One region of the Butyrivibrio sp. FC2001 genome, then DNA from elsewhere that is predicted to be linked to it. Evidence: predicted binding sites of a transcription regulator. Region 1 holds the regulator's gene; the other holds the start of a gene.
The links. Region 1 encodes NrdR, which represses ribonucleotide reductase genes. Its sites were predicted from a motif close to CACAANATNTTGTG; they were not measured.
Positions count from the first base shown of each region.

Region 2: a site for NrdR is predicted at 2,141-2,154, ahead of nrdD (anaerobic ribonucleoside-triphosphate reductase). Genes of this name have one in related genera too.

Region 1 is NZ_KE384134.1:139,960-145,890, reverse strand. Features, by position in the region: gene murD (UDP-N-acetylmuramoyl-L-alanine--D-glutamate ligase) at 1-536, shown strand, start outside; gene G601_RS0119680 (putative peptidoglycan glycosyltransferase FtsW) at 549-1,763, shown strand; gene G601_RS0119675 (cell division protein FtsQ/DivIB) at 1,776-2,573, shown strand; gene ftsZ (cell division protein FtsZ) at 2,652-3,914, shown strand; gene nrdR (transcriptional regulator NrdR) at 4,109-4,621, shown strand; gene G601_RS0119660 (ABC transporter substrate-binding protein) at 4,700-5,931, shown strand, end outside.
Region 2 is NZ_AUJH01000022.1:43,627-49,557, forward strand. Features, by position in the region: gene G601_RS0111055 (hypothetical protein) at 1-778, shown strand, start outside; gene G601_RS0111060 (hypothetical protein) at 769-1,221, opposite strand; gene murI (glutamate racemase) at 1,253-2,086, shown strand; gene nrdD (anaerobic ribonucleoside-triphosphate reductase) at 2,217-4,433, shown strand; gene nrdG (anaerobic ribonucleoside-triphosphate reductase activating protein) at 4,435-4,965, shown strand; gene G601_RS0111080 (TatD family hydrolase) at 5,010-5,774, opposite strand; gene rsmA (16S rRNA (adenine(1518)-N(6)/adenine(1519)-N(6))-dimethyltransferase RsmA) at 5,792-5,931, opposite strand, start outside.

The DNA of each region.
Region 1 (5,931 bases):
TGAACCTGGTGGGAACCTGTAACTATGAAAACGTCATGGCAGCAATTGCCATGGGCATGGCTATGAATATACCCCTTGATACTATCCTTGGTGTTGTGCGCTCATTCAAGGCTGTTGAGCACAGAATCGAGTTTGTTGCAACCAAGAACGGGGTTGATTATTACAATGACTCAAAGGGCACCAACCCTGATGCTGCTATCCAGGGCATCAAGGCTATGTGCAAGCCCACATATCTCATCGGTGGTGGATATGACAAGGGCAGTGAATATGATGAGTGGATAGAGGCCTTTGACGGCAAGGTTAAAAAGCTTGTACTCATCGGAGTTACCAAGGAAAAGATTGCAGAATGTGCTGATAAGCATGGCTTCCATGACTATGTATTTATGGAGACCTACGCGGACGCGCTCAAGTTCTGTAGTGATAATGCAGTATCAGGCGAGGCGGTTCTTTTATCACCTGCCTGTGCAAGCTGGGACATGTTCCCCAGCTATGAAGTAAGAGGGAAAGAGTTTAAGGACTATGTAAACAGTCTGTAAGGGGGATTCATTATGGAGGCTGCAGGAATGGCAAGAATGGCCGGTACGGCGAGGGCAGGAGGGTATGCTGCCCGTGGTATGAGCCGCGAGGTGCCAAAGAAAAAGGCAAAGAAAGAGGTCTATGTTGACTACAGCATGATGTTTGTGGTGCTCTTTTTACTGGTCTTTGGCCTTGTAATGCTATATTCTACAAGTTCATATGATGGAAGACTCAAATGGGGAGATTCGGCTTATTATTTAAAACATCAGATGCTGCCAACAGCTCTTGGAGTAGGGCTTATGGTAGTCGTTTCAAGGATTCCATATCACTTATATAAAAAGATGGCGACACTGGCGTATGTGATGTCCATAGTTCTGGTGCTTCTCGTTAAGACACCTATGGGTATGACAATCAACAAGGCGTCCAGATGGATAAAAATCGGTGGCGTTTCAATTCAGCCTGCAGAGGCAGCTAAGCTTGCGATGATCATCGTGCTTGCGACATTTATCAGTAAACTTAGTAAAAACATCACCAATCCCAAGGCCTTCTGGGTTGTACTGGCAGTACCGCTTCCGGTTTGTGTCCTGGTTTGGAAGATAACAAGTAACCTTAGTTCTGCGGTTATTATTTTCGGAATCGCATTTCTTATGCTTTTTGTTGCAACACCCGGATACAGGAGGTTTATAGCCCTGGTTGCATTTGCAGCGGCAGGAGCGGCAGGAGTTGTTGCATTGGTTGTAAAGGCCGGCTATCACAGCGAGCTGAACTTCCGTTTTGCCCGTATCCTTGCTTGGCTTGATCCTGAAGCATACGTAAACGACAAGGGATATCAGACCCTGCAGTCACTTTATGCCATCGGTTCCGGCGGATTATTCGGCAAGGGACTTGGTGAAAGTATGCAGAAGCTTGGATTTATTCCCGAGGCTCAGAACGATATGATCTTTTCAATTATCTGCGAAGAGCTTGGTATCGTCGGAGCTATCGCTGTAATGCTTATGTTCATCGTTCTCATCTACAGAATGATGATTATTGCCCAGAACGCACCTGATATGTACGGCGCACTTCTTGTTATCGGAGTTATGGCCCACATCTCAATTCAGGTTATTCTTAATATCGCAGTTGTAACCAATACAATTCCCAACACGGGAATCACACTCCCCTTCATAAGCTATGGCGGAACCGCCGTGCTTTTCCTCCTTACGGAGATTGGAATTGTATTCAACGTCGCAAGGCATATTGAAGTCTGAAGGTTAGGGTAAATGGCTAAGAAGCGCAGAAGATTAAAAAAAAGAAAGGTACAGACTCCTCGAATGTCCTTCGGGGAGCTGTTTTTTCTTCATAAAAGCCTTTTTATAATAGGCGCTGTGCTGATTGTGATCCTTATCGGATTATTCTCGGCTTTTTTGCATGTCTCCAAGACCTACACGATAACAAATGTCTATGTCGAGGGTAATATCCACTACACGGACGAAGAGATCATGAACATGATAATGACGGATAACCTCAGCAAGAATTCGATTTATCTGTCCATGAAGTATAAAAACAAGGACATAACAGGCATTCCCTTTATCGAGAAGATGGACGTAGAGGTCCTTGCACCTGATACGGTCAGGATAAATGTCTATGAAAAGGCAGTAGCGGGCTACGTTAAGTACCTGGACAGATATATCTACTTTGACAGAAACGGATATGTGGTCGAGACCTCGAAGGACCCTTCCGATGATGTTCCGCTTGTACTTGGACTGAGCTTTGACTATATAGTCCTTCATGAGAAGCTTCCCGTTGAAAATGAAGAGGTTTTTGCTGAAATTCTTGATATTACACAATTACTTAATAAATATGACCTGAATGCAGATAAAATCTTCTTTGACAGCGATTATCACCTTTATGTTTATTTCGAAAATGTAGAAGTTAGTCTCGGAACTAATGACAACATAGATGAAAAAGTGATACAATTACAATACATTTTGCCGGAACTCCAGGGAAAGAGCGGCATCCTTGAAATGTCAGAATATGATGAGAATACTCAGAATATAACTTTTGAAGAAAAAAATTAATTTTCAAGGTTGTAAATTGTATAAAATAATTATAAAATGGCTTGTAGGAGTTTTAGGTTATGAAGGAGGAGCACTATCTTGCTTGAACTTAAGTCAAATGAGGCTGAATCCGGTGCCAAGATTATCGTTGTTGGGGTTGGTGGCGCAGGAAATAACGCTGTAAATAGAATGGTAGAAGAAAATATTTCCGGTGTTGAATTCATCGGAATTAATACGGATAAGCAGGCTTTGCAGCTTTGCAAGGCACCCAAGCTTTTGCAGATTGGCGAGAAGCTGACCAAGGGTCTTGGAGCAGGCGCTAAGCCTGAGATCGGTCAGAAGGCCGCAGAGGAGAGCAAGGAAGAGATTACCGAAGCACTCAAGGGCGCTGACATGGTCTTTGTTACCTGCGGAATGGGTGGCGGTACCGGTACAGGTGCAGCTCCTGTTGTTGCGAGCATAGCTAAGGATATGGGTATTCTTACGGTAGGCGTTGTTACAAAGCCTTTCGCTTTCGAAGCTCGTGTTCGTATGCAGAATGCACTCTCAGGTATCAACACAATTAAGAACAATGTAGATACTCTTATCGTTATTCCTAACGATAAGCTTTTACAGATTGTTGACAGACGTACAACAATGCCCGATGCACTTAAGAAGGCTGATGAAGTTCTTCAGCAGGCAGTGCAGGGTATCACAGACCTTATCAATGTACCGGCAGTAATCAACCTCGACTTTGCTGACGTACAGACAGTAATGAAGGATAAGGGAATCGCTCATATCGGTATTGGATCCGGTAAGGGTGATGACAAAGCTGCAGACGCAGTTAAGATGGCAGTTGAGTCTCCTCTTCTTGAGACAAAGATCGATGGAGCTTCCAATGTTATCATCAATGTTTCCGGTGATATCACACTTATGGACGCTTCAACCGCATCTGATTATATTAGAAATCTTGCAGGCGATGATGTTAATATCATCTTCGGTGCTATGTATGACGAGTCAATGTCTGATACATGTAACATCACAGTTATTGCTACAGGTATCGATGACAAGGCAAACGTCATGCCGGCAAGACCTGCTGCAAAGCCCGTAGCAGCACCTCAGCAGCCTACAGCTGCTCCTGTTACACCCGGTGCAGCACCTCAGCAGGCACAGGTTCAGCCGCAGGTACAGCCTCAGGTTCAGCAGATCGCTCCTGAGCCGACTATCGATACACTTCGTCCGGTTCAGTCAGCACAGACACAGAGACCTGTTGGCGTACAGCAGCCTACAAGACCTGCATCAGGACTTAACCGTACTCCTGAAGTAAGAAGCTCTGTAGAAGCTAAGAGCCTTAAGATTCCGGATTTCTTACAGAAGAAATAAAAATTAACGATTTTACGAGCAGTTGCTTAGCAACTGCTCTTTTTGTTTGCGCGTTTTTGTGAATTTTATGCGCGATTTTGCAATTTTTATATAGAAAATTGCGATTATAGATGTTACAATAACTTGTGTGGGTTTAGAATTTATACCCTAAATATTGATTTTAGATGTGCAAGATGCACAGAAAGGTTAATGCTATGAAGTGTCCTTTTTGCGGTAAAGACAACACTCGTGTAATTGACTCAAGACCTGCGGATGAAAACACATCCATCAGACGCAGACGTGTTTGCGATTCCTGCGGTAAGAGATTCACAACCTATGAGAAGGTTGAGACTATTCCGCTTATTGTTATCAAGAAGGATAACAATCGTGAACCCTATAATCGTGCGAAGATTGAAGCAGGTGTGCTCAGAGCATGCCATAAGAGACCTGTAAGCGCAGAACAGATTACCGCTATCGTTGACGCTGTGGAGACAGAGGTTTTCAATCTTGAGCAGAAGGAGATTCCCAGCAGAATTATCGGTGAGCTTTGCATGGAGAAGATGAAGAATCTTGATCCGGTAGCTTATGTTAGATTCGCTTCTGTTTATCGCGAGTTCAAGGATGTTAATACCTTCATGGATGAGCTTAAGATCGTCCTTGAGAAGGAAGAAGAGGGAGTCATTACTGACGCCACAGATAAAAACACACCTTTGCTGAAAAAAGAGTAATGCTTTGTTGACATATCAGACTTCTTTCCGTATAGTTTTATAGGACAAAAAACTAAATAAAGAAAGAAGGATTGTAACATGATAAAGAAAAGTATTGGAAGGAGAAGCCTTTCATCTCTTTTAGTTGTGTTAACGACACTGACTCTTACATTGAGTGGATGCTCAAGTAAAAAGGCAGAGGAGTCTACCCCGGATGTAACTAATGCGACCGAGACAGCTAGTTCTACTACGGACAGTAAAACGGAGAGCGCTGATAACACCGCAGGAGCAGATGATCTTTCTAAGATTACCGTAGGTATCCCTCAGGATATTGACAGTATGGATCCGCACATTGCAAAATCGGCGGGAACCAGAGAGGTACTGTTTAATGTATACGAGGGACTTGTAAAGCCTGATCAGGATGGTAATCTTCAGCCTGCTATAGCCAGTGAGTATACAATTTCTGAAGATGGAATGACTTATACCTTCACACTCAGAGATGGAGTAAAGTTCCATGATGGAAGCACGGTTACGGCAGAGGATGTTAAATATTCTATAGAGCGTAATGCCGGTACCGATGGAACAGATCCGTTGATATCGGCTTTTTCTAATATTGATAAAGTCGAGATCCAGGATGACTCCACAATTGTAATGACACTTAAGGAAGCAAACACAGAGTTCTTGGCATACATGACAGTAGCTATTATCCCTGCTTCCAACGAGGATCCCGAGGGTAACCCCATCGGAACAGGCCCTTATAAGTTTGTATCACGTTCACCTCAGGAAAACATAATACTTACAAAGTTTGATGAGTATTGGGGCGAGCCCGCATACATCGCAGACGTAACACTTAAGATTGAAGCTAACCCTGATTCAGTTGTTATGGATCTTGAGGGTGGATCAATTGATATGTATGCCCGCGTAACATCAGCTCAGATGTCTCAGATTTCAGACAAGTTTGATGTTTATGAAGGAACAATGAACCTTGTTCAGGCTCTTTACCTGAATAACGCAGAGGCGCCTTTTGATAACGAACAGGTACGTCAGGCCCTTTGCTACGCAATCGATCCTCAGACCATCATGGACTTTGTATCAGATGGTAAGGGAACTGAGATTGGAAGTAGTATGTTCCCTTCATTTGGAAAATACTTTGATGCATCACTTAACGATACCTACAACCAGGATATCGAGAAGGCTAAGGAGCTCCTTGCAGAGGCAGGATATCCTAACGGATTTGATTTCACAATAACTGTTCCTTCAAACTACACACAGCATGTTGATACAGCACAGGTGCTTGTAGAGCAGTTCAAGGAGATCGGCGTAAACGCAAC
Region 2 (5,931 bases), on a different contig from region 1:
TTTTTTAAGTGCAGAGGAGAGAGAAGAATACTACAGAACACAGCATGAAGCCATGGACAGGGAAAGAGAAAGCCTCAGCGAGGATTCGGATGAGTTTTATCTGGATGAGGATTTTGAGGTAGAGTACGAAGAACCTGTGAGAGAACCTGAAAGCCCCAGGGCTGAAAGCAGTAAGAGAGAATCTGCAAGAGAAAGATCTGAAAGCAGAGACAGAGAACCTGCTCCTTCTAAAAAGGAGAGACGACCTGAACCCAAGAAGGAAAAAAAGCGTTCTGAGCCTCCTAAGAAAGAGAAAAGAAGGCCTGAACCCAAAAAAGAAAAGCAGGAATTTATTAGGAAAAAGCACCGTAAGGAAGTAGAAAGAAGAGATACTGAAGACGATTACGATGATGAAGAGAATGAATTTCTTCCTCTTTTAATAGTAAGGATTTCTTCTATTATTACTGGTATCGTAATACTGGTACTGATTGGAATGATCTTAAAGAATAAGGTATATGACAAATACTTTGTGCCAGATCCTGACGAAGAGACCACCACTGAAACGGTTGTGGGAGAGCTTGCCGGCTATACCAAGACCGGTGATAAGATCGTAACTACTGCAGACCTTAATCTTAGAAATACACCCAGCACTGCAAGTGATGACTTTATTGTAGTTCAGGTACCGCAGGGCACCGTCCTTGACAGAGTTGCTGTCAGCGATGACGGTGAGTGGGCACAGATTCAGTACGAGGGACAGCTTTTATTCTGTGTTATGAAATACGCTCAGGTTCAGGAATAAAAGTTGTGGATCCAGGAGCAGAATCCATCAAGAGCATCTGAAATGTCATCCTTTTGCATGCACAAGGAATTGATTTTATCAAAGATCTCGTCAGATGTGATTTTATTATCCAGGGCAGATGAGAGTTTATCTGCATTGGTTTTTTCGAGGGCATTTACATCCATATGAATAAGAATATCCTCATAGAGTTGTTCAACGCTTGTGAACAGATGGGGATATTTTTTGCGGATGTAGGAAAACTCATCGAGATAGCTTTCTCTTCTCTGAAGAAGGAAAAGAATATAAACCGGCTCGAAGATTTCACGAGGCTCTATTTCTTCCATATAAGAACCGTCCTCGTAGTCAAGACCGGATGCGTAGTATTCACATACCTCCTGTACAAGGGAGCTTACGTGTGAGTCGTCATATAATTTTTGTAATTCGAGTGTAAATGATTCTTTCATAATTAATAATGATACAACAACGAGGAACGATATGCGAATAGGAATTTTTGATTCCGGTATAGGCGGACTATCAGTTTTACATGAGGCTTACCACAGATTTCCCGATGAGGAATATATTTTTTATGCAGATACCAGGCACGTACCCTATGGAACCAAGTCTGAGGATGAGATAAAGGGATATGTGGATGGCATAGTGCGCTTTCTTATAGAAAAGAAGGTGGATGCTATCGTAATAGCCTGCAATACTGCTACAAGTGTAGGCGCTTCCATGGTAAGACAAAAATACGATCTTCCCATACTTGGTATGGAGCCCGCAGTTAAGCCTGCAGTGGAGGAGTCTCCCGAGGATGAAAGAAGAATCCTTGTTATGGCAACTCCCGTTACCTTAAGAGAGAAGAAGCTTGAGATGCTTCTTAACAGAGTGGATATAGGGCACAAGGCTGATCTTCTTGAGATGCCGGGACTCGTAACCTTTGCTGAAAAAGAAGAATTTGAAGGTGATGAGGTGAGGGAATATATAAGGCAGCGCTTTAAGACTCTTGATGCTTCAGACACAAAATATAGTGGTCTTGTTCTTGGCTGCACTCATTTTAATTATTTTAAGCCTTTATATAAGGAAATTCTCGGTGACAACATACATCTTATAGATGGAAATCACGGAACAATCAATCATCTTGGGGATGTTATGGGGTTAAAAGCTAAAAACACTCCGGATAATGAGATCATTTTTAATGAACCACAAGATATAGTGGTTAGATTCAAGACGACATACTACGAGTCAGGAGACGAAATAACGGATACCGTAAGGCTCTCAAAATACCTCAGAATGCTGAGCAGGCTTGAGTTTGTGAGAAATTTTCGCTAACGATAAATTGTTACTTGATTTATACAATATAATGTATTATAGTTTATATATAGCCACAAGATATAGTTTCGGGTGGCTATTATTTTTCTAAAAATTTAAATTTATTCATATATTTCCAGGGGGTTAACCAGTGAAGATTATAAAGAGAAGCGGAAAAGAAGTTACTTTTGATGGCTCAAAAATTTTGGCAGCTATCGAGAAAGCAAATAAGGAAGTGACTCCGGATCAGAGCTTGTCTGACGATCAAATTAAAAATATCGGCGCGCAGGTAGAGGAGAAGTGCGGAAAGCTTACCAGAGCTGCCAGCGTAGAAGAAATCCAGGATATGGTTGAGGATGGCCTCATGCAGTCCGGGAAGTTCGAGGTTGCCCGTAAGTATATAACCTATCGTTATCGTCATGCTCTTGTTCGTAAGTCTAATACTACAGACGAGCAGATCATGTCACTTATCGAGTGCAGTAACGAGGAGGTTAAGCAGGAGAACTCCAACAAGAATCCCACTGTAAACAGTGTACAGAGAGATTACATGGCTGGAGAGGTTAGCCGCGATATCACTCGCAGATTCCTTCTGCCCGAGGATGTTGTTAAGGCTCACAAGGATGGAATCATCCATTTCCATGATTCTGACTACTTTGCTCAACATATGCACAACTGCTGTCTTGTAAACCTTGAGGATATGCTTCAGAACGGAACAGTTATTTCAGAGACCATGATCGAGCGTCCCAAGAGCTTTTCAACTGCCTGCAATATTGCTACACAGGCTATTGCACAGATAGCAAGCTCACAGTACGGCGGACAGAGTATCACTCTTTCACACCTTGTTCCTTTTGTAGATGTCAGCAGACAGAAGTTCAGAAGAGAAGTGCGCCAGGAATTCATCGATGCACACATGGAAGCAACAGATGAGCAGATAAAAGAGATTGCTGAGATGCGTGTCCGCAAGGAAATCGAGCGCGGTGTTCAGGTTATCCAGTACCAGGTTATCACATTAATGACAACCAATGGACAGGCACCTTTCATCACAGTATTTATGTATCTTGACGAGGTTCCTGAAGGACAGCTCAGAGATGACCTTGCACTTGTTATCGAGGAGATGCTCAAGCAGAGAATCACAGGTGTTAAGAATGAGAAGGGAGTTTATATTACTCCTGCATTCCCTAAGCTTATTTATGTTCTTGATGAGGACAATATCAAGGAGGGTACACGTTACTGGTACCTCACTCAGCTTGCTGCAAAGTGCACTGCTAAGAGAATGGTTCCGGATTACATCTCTGCAAAGAAGATGAAGGAATACAAGGGCGGCGACGTTTATCCCTGCATGGGATGTAGAAGCTTCCTTACAGTAGACAGTGAAGATACTAATGAGGGACTTTGCAACAAGGGCAATATCTCCAAGGCTCAGAACTACAACGAGGGTGAGCACAAGTATTACGGACGTTTTAACCAGGGTGTTGTTACTATAAATCTCGTTGATGCAGCCTGCTCTTCAGGCGGTGACGAGGAGAAATTCTGGGAGATCATGGAAGAGCGCACAGAGCTTTGCAAAAAGGCATTAATGTGCAGACATAACCGTCTTCTTGGAACTCCTTCAGATGTAGCACCTATTCTTTGGCAGAACGGTGCCCTTGCAAGACTTAAGAAGGGAGAGACAATTGATAAGCTCCTTTATGGCAACTATTCAACAATCTCTCTTGGATACGCAGGTCTTTGTGAATGTACTAAATTCATGAAGGGCGTTACACATACAGATCCCGCTGGAAAGGATTTTGCACTCAGAGTTATGCAGTTCATGAATGACAAGTGTGCAAAGTGGAGAAAGGAAACAAACATCTCCTTCAGTCTGTATGGAACACCACTTGAGTCTACTACTTACAAATTTGCCAGAGCACTTCAGAAGCGCTTTGGAATGATTCCTGGAGTAACAGACAGGAACTATATTACAAATAGTTATCACGTTCATGTAACTGAGAAGATCGATGCCTTCACAAAGCTCAAGTTTGAGTCTGAGTTCCAGGCACTTTCTCCGGGAGGAGCTATCAGCTATGTAGAGGTTCCTAACATGAACAACAACATTGAGGCCGTTCTTTCTGTAATGCAGTATATTTATGAGAATATAATGTACGCCGAGCTCAATACAAAGAGTGATTATTGCCAGTGCTGTGGCTATAATGGCGAGATACAGATCGAGAATGACATCGATGGTAAGTTGATCTGGAAGTGCCCTAACTGCGGTAACACTGATCAGTCCAAGATGAACGTGGCAAGACGTACCTGTGGATACATTGGAACCCAGTACTGGAACCAGGGTAGAACACAGGAGATAAAAGAAAGAGTATTGCACCTTTAATATGAATTACGCTGAGATAAAAACTACAGACATTGCAAATGGAGTAGGAATCAGGACATCTCTTTTTGTATCGGGATGTACTCACCACTGCAAGGGCTGCTTTAACGAGGAAACATGGGATTTTAATTTCGGAAAGCCCTTCACGAAGGAAGTGGAGGACGAGATAATTGAATCCTTGCGCCCTGATTTTGTAAAGGGGCTTACAATCCTTGGTGGTGAGCCCATGGAAGTAGTTAATCAGAAGGCTCTTCGCCCTTTTATTGAGAGGGTAAAAAATGAGCTTCATGATAAAAATATCTGGATTTATTCCGGATATGTGTGGGAAGAGCTTAATGACAAAAACAATAAGCGCTGCCACAGTGAGGACACGGAAGCAATTTTATCCATGATTGATACTCTTGTGGACGGAGAATTTGTTATCGACCTTAAAAATATCTCACTAAAATTCAGAGGTTCATCGAACCAGAGAATCATAAAGGTTCAGGATACATTAAAAGAAGGAAAGATAGTTCTTTCTGAATTGAATAACTGATTATGAAAATAGCTGTCGGAAATATTTCCGACAGCTATTTATTATTATAGGTTATAAAGCTTTCTTGCGTTTTCTTCAGTTATGGCAATTACTTCCTCGGCTGTAATGCCTTTAATTTCTGCAATCTTTGCCGCAACAAGAGGAAGATTTAATGAGGAATTGCGCTTTCCTCTATAGGGCTCCGGAGAAAGATAGGGAGAGTCAGTTTCAAGTACGATCTGTTCGATGGGAGCATATTCTACAACCTCTCTTAATTTTCTTCCGTTTTTGAAGGTAATTACTCCTCCAACTCCAATATAGAAACCCATGTTCAGATATTCTCTTGCAACTTCAACAGAATATGAAAAGCAGTGGATATCTCCTCCGATTTCTTCTGTCTTAAGGGTCTTCATGATGTCCATAGTATCCTTTGCAGCATCACGGGAATGAACAATGATAGGAAGCTTTACTCTTCGTGCCATTTCAATCTGGGCTTCGAACCATTTTTTCTGAATGTCCTTTGAGGGCTCATCATAGTGATAATCAAGACCGATTTCACCAACGGCTACGGCCTTTTCATTAGAGCACATATCCTCTAGCCATCTTAGCTCATCGTCATCCATTTCAGCGCAGTCACTTGGATGAACACCAATAGTTGTGTATATAAAGGGATATTTCTTGGTAAGCTCCAAGGACATCTCAACGGTCCTTTTACTTGCAGTGGCATTTACAATAGTACCGATGCCATTTTCCTGCATTGATGAGAGGAGTTCTGCCCTGTCTTCATCAAAGGCCTCATCATCAAAATGTGCGTGTGTTTCGAAAATCATTAATTACTCCTGAGGTTTTATTTATTTAGTTCATCATATAAAAGATTGGAAATATCGGCAAATTCCTGAAGGCTAAGCTTTTCTCCTCTTATAGAAGGATTAATAGAAAGCTTTTCAAGAGCAGAGACTACCTGCTCTCTTGATATACCAAGATTTC